3 regions of the Shewanella sp. Isolate8 genome follow, and region 2 is predicted to be linked to each of the others. Evidence: predicted binding sites of a transcription regulator. Region 2 holds the regulator's gene; each other region holds the start of a gene.
What was found. Region 2 encodes MetJ, which represses methionine synthesis genes. Its sites were predicted from a motif close to TAGACGTCTAGACGTCTA; they were not measured.
Positions count from the first base shown of each region.

Region 1: a site for MetJ is predicted at 3,776-3,793, ahead of metH (methionine synthase). Genes of this name have one in related genera too.
Region 3: a site for MetJ is predicted at 2,265-2,282, ahead of L1D43_RS06550 (cystathionine beta-lyase). Genes of this name have one in related genera too.

Region 1 covers NZ_JAKEVI010000003.1:270,560-275,511, reverse strand. Annotated here, with positions in the region: gene metH (methionine synthase) at 1-3,695, opposite strand, end outside; gene L1D43_RS13680 (histidine phosphatase family protein) at 4,025-4,636, shown strand; cobalamin riboswitch at 4,689-4,869, shown strand.
Region 2 covers NZ_JAKEVI010000003.1:484,069-489,020, reverse strand. Annotated here, with positions in the region: gene L1D43_RS14645 (DUF3373 domain-containing protein) at 1-695, opposite strand, end outside; gene L1D43_RS14640 (cytochrome c) at 758-1,087, opposite strand; gene L1D43_RS14635 (conjugal transfer protein TraF) at 1,597-2,793, shown strand; gene L1D43_RS14630 (sulfite exporter TauE/SafE family protein) at 2,861-3,601, opposite strand; gene metJ (met regulon transcriptional regulator MetJ) at 3,679-3,993, opposite strand; gene metB (cystathionine gamma-synthase) at 4,218-4,952, shown strand, end outside.
Region 3 covers NZ_JAKEVI010000001.1:1,473,233-1,478,184, forward strand. Annotated here, with positions in the region: gene yegD (molecular chaperone) at 1-208, shown strand, start outside; gene L1D43_RS06545 (CreA family protein) at 268-762, shown strand; gene L1D43_RS06550 (cystathionine beta-lyase) at 1,026-2,228, opposite strand; gene pdsS (proteobacterial dedicated sortase system histidine kinase) at 2,348-4,519, opposite strand; gene pdsR (proteobacterial dedicated sortase system response regulator) at 4,522-4,952, opposite strand, start outside.

The DNA.
Region 1 (4,952 bases), 210 kb from region 2:
AACCAGCGCTCTGTCTCTTCGACACTCATCCCCTTACGTTTGGCGTAATCCTCCACCTGATCTTTACCTATGTTGGTCACACCGAAGTAGCGCGACTGCGGGTGGGCGAAGTACCAGCCGGAGACGGCGGCGGTGGGGAACATGGCATAGCTCTCGGTGATCTTGAGATCTATGGTCTCATCTGGCTTAAGCAGTTCCCACAGCAGGCCTTTCTCTGTGTGATCCGGGCAGGCGGGGTAACCTGGGGCCGGACGTATGCCCTTGTATTTCTCGCGGATCAGCGCCTCGTTATCCAGGTTCTCGTCGGCGGCGTAGCCCCAGAACTCCTTACGCACCCGTTCGTGCATTCGCTCGGCGAAGGCCTCGGCCAGACGATCGGCCAGACACTTGAGCATGATGGCGCTGTAGTCGTCGTGGTTGGCCTCGAAGCGGGCCACATGCTCGTCGATGCCGTGGCCGGCGGTGACGGCGAAGCCGCCCATGTAGTCGGCGACGCCCGAGTCTTTCGGCGCGACGAAGTCGGCGAGACAGAAGTTGTCGTTGCCCACCCGCTCTATCTGCATCCGCAGATGGTGGGTGGTCATCTCGAGTTCGCTGCGCGATTCATCCTTGTAGATCTCGATATCATCATGGTTGACCGTGTTGGCAGGGAAGAGGCCGATGACCGCCTTCGCCGTGAGCCACTTCTCATTGATTATGGTGTTGAGCATTGCCTTGGCATCTTGGTAGAGCTTGCGCGCCTCTTCGCCCACCACCTCGTCGTCGAGGATTTTGGGGAAGTGGCCGTGTAGCTCCCAGCTGCGGAAAAACGGGGTCCAGTCGATGCGATCGACCAGATCCTCTAGCGGATAGTCGTCAAACACTTGTCTGCCAAGCTGATTCGGCACGAAAGGCTTATGGCTCTGCCAGTCCTGCTGGCAGCGGTTCTCCCGCGCCGCCACAATAGAGACTATCTGCTTGCGCTTGGCCTGTGAGTTACGCTTGTCGCGCATCTCCTGGTATTCGCCGTAGGCGGCGTCTATGGTCGCCTGACGTGTGTCATCGTTGATCAGCTTGGCCACCATGGGCACGGCGCGTGAGGCATCGGCGATATAGATGGCGCCCTCGGGTGCGTGGGGGGCGATTTTCACTGCCGTGTGGATCTTAGAGCAGGTGGCGCCGCCTATGATGGAGGGGATATTCAGCCCCGCCTTGTGGAAGGCTTTCACATTGTGCACCATCTCATCCAGACTCGGGGTGATCAGCCCCGACATGCCGATGATATCGACATTTTCCGCCTTGGCGACCTCGATAATCTTCTCGACCGGCACCATGACGCCGAGATCCACCACCTCATAGCCGTTACAGGCCAGCACCACGCCGACGATGTTCTTGCCTATGTCGTGCACGTCACCCTTTACCGTGACCATGAGGATCTTGCCGTTGGACTGGCCCTCGACCTTCTCGGCCTCGATGAAGGGGTTAAGATAGGCCACGGCCTTCTTCATCACCCGCGCCGATTTCACCACCTGGGGCAGGAACATCTTGCCCGAGCCAAACAGATCGCCCACCACGTTCATGCCATCCATCAGCGGGCCCTCGATCACGTCCAGCGGACGGCTGGCCTGCTGGCGTGCCTCTTCGGTGTCCTGGTCGATAAACTCTGTGATCCCCTTGACCAGCGCGTGCTCCAGACGCTTGTTGACCGGCCAGCTGCGCCACTCGAGATCTTCCTTCTTGGCGCCCGCCGCACCATCGCCACGGTATTGCTCGGCGATCTCAAGCAGCTGTTCTGTGTTGTTTGAATCTTTAACCGGGCAGGGCAGGTTTTGCACCACGGCCTCCACCTTGGTCTTAAGCTCTGGGTCGATGTCGTCATAGATCGCCAGCTGTCCGGCGTTGACTATGCCCATGTCCATCCCCGCCTGAATGGCGTGATAGAGGAACACGGCGTGGATCGCCTCGCGCACCGGGTTGTTGCCGCGGAAGGAGAAGGAGACGTTAGACACGCCGCCTGAGATCATCGCATGGGGCAGGGTACGCTTGATCTCGCGAGTCGCCTCGATGAAGTCCACCGCATAGTTGTCATGTTCGTCGATGCCGGTGGCGATGGCGAAGATGTTGGGGTCGAAGATAATATCTTCCGGCGGGAAGCCTACCTTATCCACCAATACCCTATAGGCGCGGGTACAGATCTCTATCTTGCGCGCCATGGTATCGGCCTGGCCAACTTCGTCGAAGGCCATGATGATGGCTGCGGCGCCGTAGCGCTTAACCAGGGTTGCCTGCTCGATAAACTTCTCTTCACCCTCCTTGAGGGAGATGGAGTTGACCACGCCCTTGCCCTGGATGCACTTGAGCCCGGCTTCGATCACCTCCCACTTGGAGGAGTCGATCATGATGGGTACCCGGCTGATGTCCGGCTCGGAGGCGATAAGGTTGAGGAACTTCTGCATCACCTCGACGCCGTCCAGCATGCCTTCATCCATGTTGATGTCGATGATCTGGGCGCCGTTCTCCACCTGATCCCGAGCGACCGACAGCGCCTCTTCATATTCGCCCGTCTTGATAAGCCTGAGAAACTTGGCCGAGCCGGTGACATTGGTACGCTCACCCACGTTCACAAACAGGGAGTCGGCGTCTATGGTCAGCGGCTCAAGGCCCGACAGGCGGCAGGCTACCGGCAGATCGGGCAATTGACGGGCGCTATGTTTGATGACGGCGGTGCGGATCGCCTTGATATGTTCCGGCGTGGTGCCGCAACAGCCGCCTATGATGTTGAGCAGGCCTTCCTGGGCCCAGGGGCCGATCACCTCGGCCATCTGCTCCGGGGTCTCGTCATAGCCGCCAAACTCGTTGGGCAGCCCGGCGTTGGGGTGGGCCGACACATAACACTCGGCGATCTTCGATAGCTCCTCCACATAGGGGCGCAGCTCCTGTGGCCCCAGGGCGCAGTTGAGGCCGATAGAGAGCGGCTTCACATGGCGCAGCGAGTTGTAGAAGGCCTCTGTGGTCTGGCCCGTCAGGGTACGGCCCGACGCATCGGTAATGGTGCCCGAGATCATCACCGGCAGGCGCTGGCCCAGCTGGTCGAACAATGTCTCGATGGCAAACAGCGCCGCCTTGGCGTTGAGGGTATCGAAGATGGTCTCCACCATGATGATGTCGGCGCCGCCCTCGATAAGAGCCTGGGTCGATTCCAGGTAGGCCGCTACCAAGTCGTCGAAATAGATGTTGCGATAGCCAGGGTCGTTGACATCCGGGCTGATGGAACAGGTGCGGTTGGTGGGGCCGAGTACCCCGGCGACATACACCTCGCGGCCGGTCTCGGCGGCGACCTCATCGCAGGCGGCGCGGGCCAGGCGGGCACCTTCGAGGTTGACCTCCTTCGACAGTTCCTGCATCTCATAGTCGGCCATGGCCACGCGGGTGGCGTTGAAGGTGTTGGTCTCTATGATATCGGCGCCGGCCAGCAGGTAATCCTTGTGGATCTGCTTGATCAGCTCGGGCTGGGTCAGTACCAGCAGGTCGTTGTTGCCCTTGAGATCGCAGGGCCACTGCTTGAAGCGCTCGCCGCGAAAGTCGGCCTCCTCCAGCTTGTGGTTCTGGATCATGGTGCCCATGGCGCCGTCGAGGATCAAAATTTCCTTATTGAGCCGCGCGCGGATCGCGTCGTTAATCTGCCTTACGTTTCGAACAGGGGATTGGGTCGCCATAACTTTCACCTACTTCAACTGACCTATTGCCTAAACTGCCGCGTCTATCGATTTGACGTGCTATTTTTATTTTGGATGTATAAACGTATAGACGTCTATACTAATCGACTTATAATACCCAGGGCAAGTCAAAAGAGTATAAGCTTAAATCTGCTTTGGCTTCGAGGAAGAATGGCGGCTAAGCCGCGTTCCCATGGCAAAAGGCTCTCCCCTTGATAGTGGGTGAATCTGAAAGTTTTTCAAGGCCTTATTTATCTTTCATTGCCAAGGGATGCTTCCAGAGAGTATCCTGCTAACCATCTAGATTTTAAAGGTTTAATGCTGCAGTTATGACGCAAACGACACTCTATTTGATGCGCCACGGTGAATGCGAAGGCGGTAACCTGCTTCGCGGACACAGCGATCAACCTCTCACAGAGATAGGCTTCGCCCAGATGCAGTTGGCCTATGCCAAGCTGCCCGAGGCGGTGGACAGGGTGATCAGCTCGCCGCTGTCTCGCTGCCGCGTGTTTGCCGAGCATCTGACCAGCAAGAATCAGGTTAAGGTGGCGCTGGACGCCGGATTGAAGGAGGTTTACTTCGGCCGCTGGGACGGTCAGCCGATTCCTGAGCTGCATGCAGACCATGGCGCCGAGCTCACCGCATACTGGCAGGACCCTTGGGCCAATCCATTGCCCGAGGGCGAGCCCATGGAGGCGTTCGAACAGCGTGTCGACGAGGTGGTTGAGCAACTTGTGCACCAGCACAGCGGCGAGGCGCTCTTGCTCATCACCCATGGCGGGGTGATTCGTCATCTGATGGCCAAGGCGCTCGGGGTAGAGCGCGCGGTGGGTTTCTATACCCGCTTGAGTCTGGATTACGGCAGCGTGGTCAAGGTAAGCCATTACCGCGATAAGGCGGGAGAAAGTTTCTGGCGTCTGCACTGGCATGACGCCAACTGAGTCTGGCCTTGTGTCGGCGGCAAAATTTAGCATAATAACCGGGCGCAGGGACCGCCTGCGCCGGGAGTATGGTGTCGAGATCGCCAAGGCGATAACTCGGACTTAATAGGGAATTGGGGAAGGCCGAGCGCCGCTAGCCCAAACTGTGCCCGCAACTGTGAGTGTGCCCGCCAACTGGTTTTACTTTTTGGCCGCCACGAGTCAGGATACCTGCCTACTCTCTAACCACTATCTCAAGCGGGTGACTTGAGGGAGCCAATAGATGAAGAATACCTCGGGGCCGAGTCTGGCCCAAGGGCGAGGGCGCCTCGGCGCT
Region 2 (4,952 bases):
ATAGATAGGTAGGTTTTTGAACCACCAATGTTTTTCCAGTCGAAGTAGGCGCGTTCTACGCGGAGCCAGTCACCGCTGGTGTTACCACTGTTGGTGCCATCCATGGTGAATGAACGCCAGGAATCGAACACCTGCACGCCGGTAGAGTCTCCCCAGTTTTTATACATACTGAGACGACCGGCGAAGTTGACGTTATCCCATACCTTGGCCTTGAGGTTTAGTCTCAGGCGAGTGGTGTAGAAGATGTCGTTGTTGATGTCCTGAGTGGTCTTGGGCGCCAAGACGTAGGGCATCACGCCTTGCAGCATACCACTCTGGAAGGCGGCGGCCAGATCCGGGTTGGCCTGCATCATCTGTCCCAAGGGGGAGTTGGGATCGTTGGGCATACCAAAGGCACCAGACATGGCTTTTGCACCAAAATCATTGAAGTCTACCTTGATTGCAGGGTTCCAGGTGACATTTTGATAGTGCAATGAATGGGCCTTGGTACGGAAATCGCCAGTGAGTTGAATTCTATCGAGCGCGCTATGACGTTCGTTTTTGTCAACACGACTGTTGATGTCTTCAATCTCTTCGGTGAGATCGGCAAGCTGTTGTTTAAGCTCGGCTAGTTTTTGTGCATCACTATCGGCGGCATAGGCTGAGCCAGAGATGGCGAGTGCATTTGCGATGAGTATGGATAGTAGAGTACGCATGTGAATCTCTCCTTATGCGCTCGTTGGGGTTGTTGACGAGCGCACCGATAACAAGTCCGTGGTTAACCGCATGTCTGTGGCTGATCTGAGTCGGCCGCATGGTCATAGAGGAACTGTTGGATGTCTAAACGATCCTTTTCAGAGAGCTTCTCGAAGACTTCCGGCTTTACTTTATGCATGTCACGTTTGAAGTAACGATCCCATTGGCTCATGGTCTTGCTCATAGGGGTCAGTTCACCGGCGGCATCGCCCTTGCTGTGGCAGGCTTTGCATTCTTTTTTATACAGGTGTTTCCCTTTCTTAGGGTTACCACCGTCGACGGCGTAGGCTTGTCCGCCAACTGTGAGGGCGAGGAGTAAGCATGTAGCTATTTTGGCAACGTTTTTCATCATCATTTTCCTTAATCGCTACTCTGAGCGATTTATTAACCTGAAACAAAATGCTTGTTTCTTGTTGGAAAATTTACCAAAAGGGAGTAGTTGTAAACTTGATGTTGATCACTTTCATGAAAAAAATCTAATTGATAAAAATATCATGGATATAAATCTAATGAATGTTTTGTAATATGTTGAAATTTAATAATTTCATGTTCTTGCGATTGGCGTGCGGTGTTCCTGTAATCGCTATAAAAGTACCTAGTTAGATCACACTTTATTACTTAAGTTATCTCTAAATGGGTATTCTTGGCTGTGTTTGTATTGCATAGGCGCCGAATTAGGGGGGAGGGGCGCCTACCGAATCGACAGGATTTATATGTGTGGGTAGGGGCGACTAAATAATTTGAAAAAAAGTGTTTAAACCTCGGGTTTGGAGAGCACTTTTTTGTCGTCTTAGTCTATCTTTAAAGACGACTCGGGTAGCTTCCTGAGCGAGAACAAAAATAATGAACAGGGTGAATAAGATGAAATACCTTAGCTTGGTCATCGCGGTGTTATTGTCTGGTAGTGCCTCTCTGGCGTCTGCCGCTTCTCTCTACAACGAGGCTCGCAGTGATGCCATGGGCGGAACCGGGGTGGCAGCCTCTAACCGTGAAGGTGCCGCCTTTATCAACCCCGCCTTATTAGCCATTCATGCGCCCAAGTATTCCGGCGGCGCGGTGATGTTGCCCGTGCTCGGTGCCGAGGTGGCAGATGTCGATAACCTGACCGACAAGTTCGATGCCCTGCAGGACTCCTATGACGGCCTAGAGGCGGCCATCAATGCCAGTGATGTGGCGGGCATTACCAATTATCGCGACATGCTGGTTGCCGATCTTAGATCCCTCGATGGTGAAAATGCCTATGCCAGCGTGGGCCTGGGGTTTTCTGTTGTCTTGCCAACCAAGCGTATGCCCATGTCTATTTTTTATAAGACCTATATCGATGCGGTGAGTGTGGCGGTGATCGAGGAGAGTGATATCGATACCCTGACCGATTTGGATCCCAACAACCCGCCCCAGGTGACGGATCTCGACTCTCAAGGAGCCGTGGTTGCCGGGGCTATTTCAGAGATCGGGGTCGCCTTGAGCTTCCCGCTGTCGATTGTGAACATGCCGGTGGCCGTCGGTATTTCCCCCAAGCTGCAGCGTATCGATACCTATAACTATGTGGTGAGTGCCAACAACTTCGATGCCGATGATTTTGATGACAGTAAGTATCGCAACGATGATACCGTGGCAAACTTGGATATTGGCGTTGCCATTCAGCCCATGGATGGTATGACTCTGGGCTTGTCTGGCCGCAATCTGGTGAGTCAGAAAGTTGATACCGTGGAGGCTTTGGGACGTCAGTTTACCTATCGGGTCGAGGCCTTATATACCTTAGGTGTTGCCTATGACTGGGACAATTTCAGCCTGACCACAGATGTGGATCTCAATAGTCATAAACGTTTCGATGAGATAGGTGAAACTCAATACTGGCGTCTGGGCGGCGAGATGCGGGCGACCGATTGGCTGGCATTGCGTGTCGGCTATCGCCACGATATGAAAGATACCAGCAGCAACCTCTATACCCTGGGCACAGGCTTTACCATAGGCCGCTCCTTTAATCTGGATCTCACCGGTCTGGTGGGCACAGATGACGCCGTGGGCGGGGTGATTCAGACCTCCTATCATTTCTAGGGATAGGTTTTTTAGCTGAAACAAGAAGGCCGGCTGTAATGTCGGCCTTCTCTTTATCCTAGAGGAGTTACAGCAGGGCGCTTGAGGACTTGGCGGCCAGCAGGATGGCGCTCAGACTACAGAGCACCAGGGTCATGAGGCGGGTCTTGTTCTTGTCTATGCGCCCCACCAGGCGATTGGCCACCAGGTAACCGAGCAGCACTGAGGGAAGCAGCAGCGCCGAGCAGTAGAAGTGATGCAGGGTCAGCAGACCTGTGAGTCCCAGAATCACTATAGCGATAGTAGAGCTGAAGATGAAGAAGGCCGATAGGGCCGCGCGAAACTGCTTAGCATCTTTGCCCGAGAGCAGTATGGCCAGCGGCGGTCCGCCGATGGCGGCGATGTTGCCGAAGATGCCGGAGATCACCCCGGCGATAAACAGGCTGCGACGGTTAACCACCAGGTTGAGCCGCAGCAGGCTGAGCAGTACGGCGATGGCCACGATGATGGCGATGGTCATTCCCAGCACGGCTTGAGGCGCGACCAATAGCAGGCCTGCACCGATGAAGCCGCCGGGGATGCGTCCCAGCAAGGCATACTGTAGGCCGTTGAATTCCAGGGCGCCACGCTCGCGCAGCAGGGTCAGCATAGCGATAGAGAAGCCCATCAGGATCACGGGGGCCGGCACCAGTGACGGCTCGATAAGATAGAGCAGGGGCGCGGCAACTACCGCCATACCAAAGCCGATTAGGCTCTGGGTGAGGGCGCCGACGAAGACTATCAGTGAGGCAAGCGCCAGAATATGGGGATCGAGTGGAAGTGCAGGCACTGGGGTGTTCCAGATAAAAGTTGAAAACTAAAGAGGGATCGCTAAGCGATCCCTCTGTCGATTCGTGTATGAGTGGACTATTCCATCTCTTCCCACTCTATGCCCATCTCTGTCATCAGGCGTTTGACTTCGGCTGGGATGCTATCGGGTTTGTCTTTAGACAGGTCATCGTCTTGGGGAAGTGGCTGGCCAGTGTAGGCGTGCAGGAAAGCCTCGCATAGCAGTTCGCTATTGGTGGCGTGACGCAAGTTGTTGACCTGGCGCCGAGTGCGCTCATCGGTTAACACCTTAAGCACCTTTAGAGGAATAGAGACAGTGATCTTCTTTACCTGCTCATTCTTCTTACCATGTTCAGCATAGGGGCTGATATAATCGCCATTCCACTCAGTCATTGACTCACCTGTAAATTCTAAAATTCGGTGCAGATTTTAAACCCTTACAAATTACAGTCAAATTATTGCCTCGAATTTTTGGTAAATGCAAATAGATTTCTAAATGTTTGGACGTCTAAACGTCTAAAAGTTGTTGACGCTCACTACCGGCTTAGGTACATTTAGACGTCCAGACATCTCTTTAGTCTAAGATGCCTGCCCAGATCCATATTGAGGAGTTGAAGATGACAGCGCGTAAACTAGCCACCGCCGCCGTACGACGAGGCATAGAGTCAGACACTCAGCACGGTGCCGTGGTGCCGCCTATCTATCTGTCGACAAACTACTCGTTTGAAGGGCATCAGCAGCCGCGGGATTTCGATTACAGCCGTTCCGGCAACCCGACCCGTTCTATTCTGGGGGAGGCGATTGCCGAACTGGAGCAGGGGGCGACTGGCGTGGTGACCTGCACCGGCATGGCGGCCATCACCCTAGTGACCAGCCTGCTAGGGCCGGAGGATCTACTGGTGGTGCCTCACGATTGCTATGGCGGCAGCTATCGACTCTTCACCAATTTGGCCAAGAAGGGTGCCTTTAGGCTCCTGGTGGTGGATCAAACCGACGAGCGTGCGCTTGAGCAGGCACTGACCCAGTCTCCTAAGATGGTGTGGCTGGAGACCCCCTCTAACCCGCTGCTGAGAGTGGTGGATATTCAGGCCATCGCCCAGGCGAGCCACAAGGTGGACGCTCAGGTGGTGGTGGACAACACCTTCCTCTCTCCCGTTTTACAACAGCCACTGCTGCTGGGGGCCGACATTGTGGTGCACTCGACCACTAAATATATCAATGGCCATAGCGATGTGGTGGGCGGCGCCGTGGTGGCGAAAGACCCTGAGGTGGGTGAGCTACTGCACTGGTGGTCGAACACCCTAGGTCTCACCGGGTCGGCCTTCGACAGTTACCTGACTCTGAGGGGGCTG
Region 3 (4,952 bases), on a different contig from region 2:
CTTGATGGCCGAGGCGATGGCGCAGGCCCAAGGCGAATTAACCCAGTCACAAGCGGATATCATCTATGTGACCGGTGGTACGGCAAAGAGCCCGGCGATTTACCAGAAGATTGCGCAGATGTATCCTGATACTGAGATAGTGGTCGGCGATCATTTTGGTAGTGTGACCGCCGGACTGACGCGCTGGGCGCAGAAGGTGTTTGGTTAACGCAATAAGGTGTTAGGGCGTCAAGGCAATAAGACCACAAAACAACGAGACAACAAGGAATGAAGATGAAAGCTTGGATTGGAATGATGGGTGTTGCGGCAATGACCCTGCTAACAGGCTGCGGCGATGACGTGGGCAAGGTGAGTCTAGGGGTCTTTACCACTAAGGATGTGATCATCGAGGCCAGGCAAGATCCTAAGATCTCCGGGGTGACCTGTCATATCAGCCGTATCGAGGCGAACCTGGATTTTGCCGACCCGTCAGATATGGGCATAGCCTGTCGCCAGACAGGGCCTATTCTGCCAGCGGATCTTGCCAACATAGACAAGAGTCACGGCGGTGAGGTGGTGTTTAAGGCCTCCCTGAGCATCTTGTTCAAATCGCTTAAGGTGAGACGTATCTATGACGCCGACAATCAGACGCTGATCTATCTCTCCTATTCCACCAAGGAAACAGATGGCAGCCATAAGCACAGCCTGTCGACCGTGCCGCTCTATGGCACCCAGGCCTGGCAGGCGCCCGCAGCAAGGCCTGCGACGCAAGCGCCTAACTAATACCAATCGTAATAAATAATTGATCATTCTAGCTTGTTAAAACGCTCGATAACTGTATTAGTATTTTTAATTGTAGAATAACTACTTATCTAAAAATCCTGCTTTGTTCTCAAGCGTTTTTCCTGCGCTATTTCTGATCACATGTTTACTGTGATTGGTATAAATTGTATTAGCAAGCAATATTAATCGAAGAAAAACGCCGTCATCTCTGACGGCGTTTTTTATGGAATCAAGCTGGGTTAGGGCTAAGCAAGTTAAGCAAGCTAAGCTGATGGCCCCTCACCGGCAGTGCCTTGCAAAACCGCATTATAGCGGGCAAAACCTGCCTCGAGATCTTTGATGAGATCTTCAGGGTTTTCCAGGCCTACATGCAATCGAATCAATGGTTTGCTGCTGTCCCACTGGGTAGCGGTGCGCAACTTGTCGATGCCGAAGACGCCCAAGATCAGGCTCTCGTAACCGCCCCAGGAGAAGCCCATCTTGAAATGCTGCATGTTTTCCACGAAGGCGGTGACTGCCTTAATGTTGCCGCGCTTGAGCACGAAGGAGAAGAGGCCGTTTGAGGCGCTGAAATCCCGCTCAAAAAATTCATGCCCAGGGCAGGTGTCGAAGGCGGGATGGCGCAGATGATCAACCTCGGGGCGTGTGGCCAGCCAGTTGGCGACCTCGAGGCCATTCTTCTCATGTTGGGCCATACGTACGCCCAGGGTACGCAGGCCGCGGCTGGCGAGATAGATATCGTCTGCCGAGGTGCATTGTCCCATCAGGTAGCTGTTTTCCCTCAGTTGGTCCCAATGGGCCTGGTTGGCGGTGGCCGTGCCCAGCATCACATCCGAGTGACCGACGATATATTTGGTCGCCGCCTGAATCGAGATATCGACGCCCAGCTCGAAGGGACGACAATTGATTGGCGATGCCCAGGTGTTGTCCAGCATCACCACCATATTATGTTTATGGGCGATGGCGCTCAGGGTCGGCACATCCTGCACCTCCAGTGTGATGGAGCCTGGAGACTCGAGAAACAGCACCTTGGTGTTGGGGCGGATAAGCGCCTCAATGCCATCACCTATGAGGGGATCATAGTAAGTCGTTTCTATGCCGAAGCCCTTGAGTAGCTTGTCGCACAGATCCCGCGTGGGTTCATAGGCGGTGTCGACCATCAAGAGATGATCGCCCGCCTTGAGGAAGGAGAGCAGGGCACCAGAGATGGCCGCCGAGCCAGAGGGATAGAGGGCTGTGCCGACGCCACCTTCGAGTTCGGCAATCGCCGCCTGAAAGGCGAAGTGGGTAGGGGTACCGCGGCGACCATAGAACATCTCGCCGTTGGCGCGGTTCTTGGTGGCGTGGCGCATCTCTTCTATGGTGTCGAACACCACGGTGGAGGCGCGAAACACAGGCGGGTTGATCACCCCCTTGCTCCATTTCTTGTCGCGGCCGACGCTGACTATTTTGGTTTCTCTTTTCATCCCATACTCTCGTGTTGGCAACTAAGTGTAGCCATCTTAACATCTATACGTCTAAATGAAAGTGAGATTTATTGGAGTCGTTTCCGCTTTTCCCGAGCCTTATTAGTCCTGAACCCTTATTAGGCCTCCAGCGGCAGACGGACATGGATAACCACCCCGACGGCCTGACCATCCTGCATCAGGTTCTCTGCGCGTATGCTGCCCTTATGAAAATCTGTGATCAAGCGGGCGATATAGAGGCCGAGTCCCAGGTGAGGCTTGTCCTGCGCCTTCTGCGCGCGCACAGATACCATGGACTCGAAGATCTGCTCGCCCATGTTGGCGGGTAGCGAAGGCCCCAGGTTACTCACGCTCAGTAGCGCCTGACGGCCCTTTGCCTTGAGCGACACCTTAATCGGCGTATCACTCTGACTGAACTCGATGGCGTTGGCGATCAGCTTGTCCATCAGCTGGGCGATATACTCGGGCACCCCGCGCATGGTCATGGGCTCCTTGTCGATCTCCAGCTCAAATACCTGATTGGCGTAGGTCATCTGATAACCCTGCATACAACCTGAGATCACCTTGGAGAGGGGGAAGTTGTCCACCTCGGCGTCGGTCAGTGCCTCTTCGAGGCGGGTGGCTTCGCTCATGTTGTTGAGGATCATGTTGAGTCGGCTCACCCCTTCGTGGGCTCTGTCCACATACTTTTGATGCTGGGGCGGCAGATCCTGGCTGTTGAGGTGCTCAAGCGACGAGCGTACCACGGCCACAGGGGTTCGCAGCTCATGGCCCAGGCGTGAAGACATATTCTCCAGATAGTGGGTATATTGGCTCAGGCGCCCGACTATGCTGGCAAAGCTGCGGCTAAGATCGCCGATTTCATCGCGCACCTTGGAGCCGACGATCGCCTTTCTGATCCTGCCTTGGCTGTCGATGGCCTGTTCGGCATCGTCTCTTAGCTTACGAATACGGCTGGAGATGCTGGAGGCGAAGAAGAAGAGGGCCAGGGTGCCCATGCTCATAATGGTCAAGATGACGTTGAACAGTTTCTCCAGCGCCTTGTTACGCAGGGTGCGGATGCCGTGGGTGGTCTCTTCGGCGATTACTACGCCCATCACGTCATCGTCTATCCAGATAGGGCTGGCGGCGGCCAGGATCACCGCCTTGCCGTCTGGGGTTAGGCGCCAGGTGGAGCCAAATTGGCCGGCCAGTGCCTTGCGGATATGGCTGCCCTCGAGCACGGTAGAGTCCTTGAGTGAGTCGACGAAATGCTTAGGCGGGGTGGTCAGAATGCGATAGTAGAGCGGGTGCAGGAACTGCTGCTTAAAGCGGCCCCAGAAGGTATCCGGCGTCTGTTCGGTCGCCGTCTGCGCCCATACATTGGTGCTGCTGTATATGTCGCCCGATTTTGCCAATACCCGGCCGTGGCGGTCCACCACCCAGATCCGTGAGCTGTTATGGCTCATCCCCTTGATGATGCTCTCGATCTCAGGTGAGGGCACGAGCACAGTACCGAGCTTGCTGACATCATCTGTGGCCGAGGTGCCGACTATCGCCTCGACATTACGTTTCTTCCTGTCGTTGACATCGACGATGGCAAAGCCCAGCTTGCTGCCCACCATCTCCAGCGGCATCCTCAGCTCGATATTGTAGCCTTTGTCGGTTTTCAGCCACTTGCCCTGAATGCGCACCTCTGGGGTGACCGGCTGTGACTTACGGGGATCGGCGGGTAGTTCGAAGGCGCTGATCCAGCCGTCGCGTATGGTGGCCACGATATAGCGGCGAAATTGGCCATCGGGCGCCAGGGTGGCGATGGCCAGATGATCGTTGTTGTCGATGCGCAGGCTGTTGGTGCCGCGGTAGATCACCTTAGGATCTGTCACCTCGAAATAACCATAGAGGTAACCGGCATACTTACCCACCATGTGGGTAAAACGGATGTTGAGCGGCTTGCCGTCATCGGCCTTAAACAGCTGATGGTCGGCGCCGTAGGTCAGGGCGCGATGACGATTATCGGCCCATTCGCCCAGCTTGCCGTCCAGATGGATAGGGCCGGTTAACGGGTAGGCGTAGAGATCCCGCCCCTTCTTGACCTGTGACAGAAAACTCGCCTGCTTGTCGAACAGCTTAGGGCGTTCATGCAGGGCGGTGGCTAGCGCCTGGGTCGTGCCTTCTAGGGTCTTCTCCTGGCCGTGGCGCAGGTATTTTTCCATCTCCCACACATATTGGTAGCCAAGCCAGGGCAGGCAGAGCAGGAAGAGAGAGAGTATGGCGACCTTAGTGCGCAGGCCGATGGGCAGATTAAACATGCTTAGTCTTGGGTATCCCAGCGGTAGCCCATGCCGTAGACGGTATCGATGCAATCGAACTCTGGGTCTTGGCTGATAAATTTCTTGCGGATCCGCTTCACGTGGGAGGTGATGGTACTGTCATCCACATAGATCTTGGCATCTTGCATCAATGCCTGGCGGCTACGCACGTGGCCGGGGCGCTTGGCCAGGGCGTGCACCATCCAAAATTCGGTGACCGTCAGCTCGATAGGCTGCTGCTTCCAGTAGACCTGGATGCGGTTGACATCTATGGTCAGGTTACCGTGCTCTATCATGCCATCTTGCGGGTTGGCACCATTTTGGATGTCCGAGCGCCTAAATAGTGCGGCCAGGCGAGCGATCAGATGGGGGAAGCTGACGTCTTTGCTCAGGTAGTCATCGGCGCCCAGTCTCAGGCCGCAGACGGTGTCGA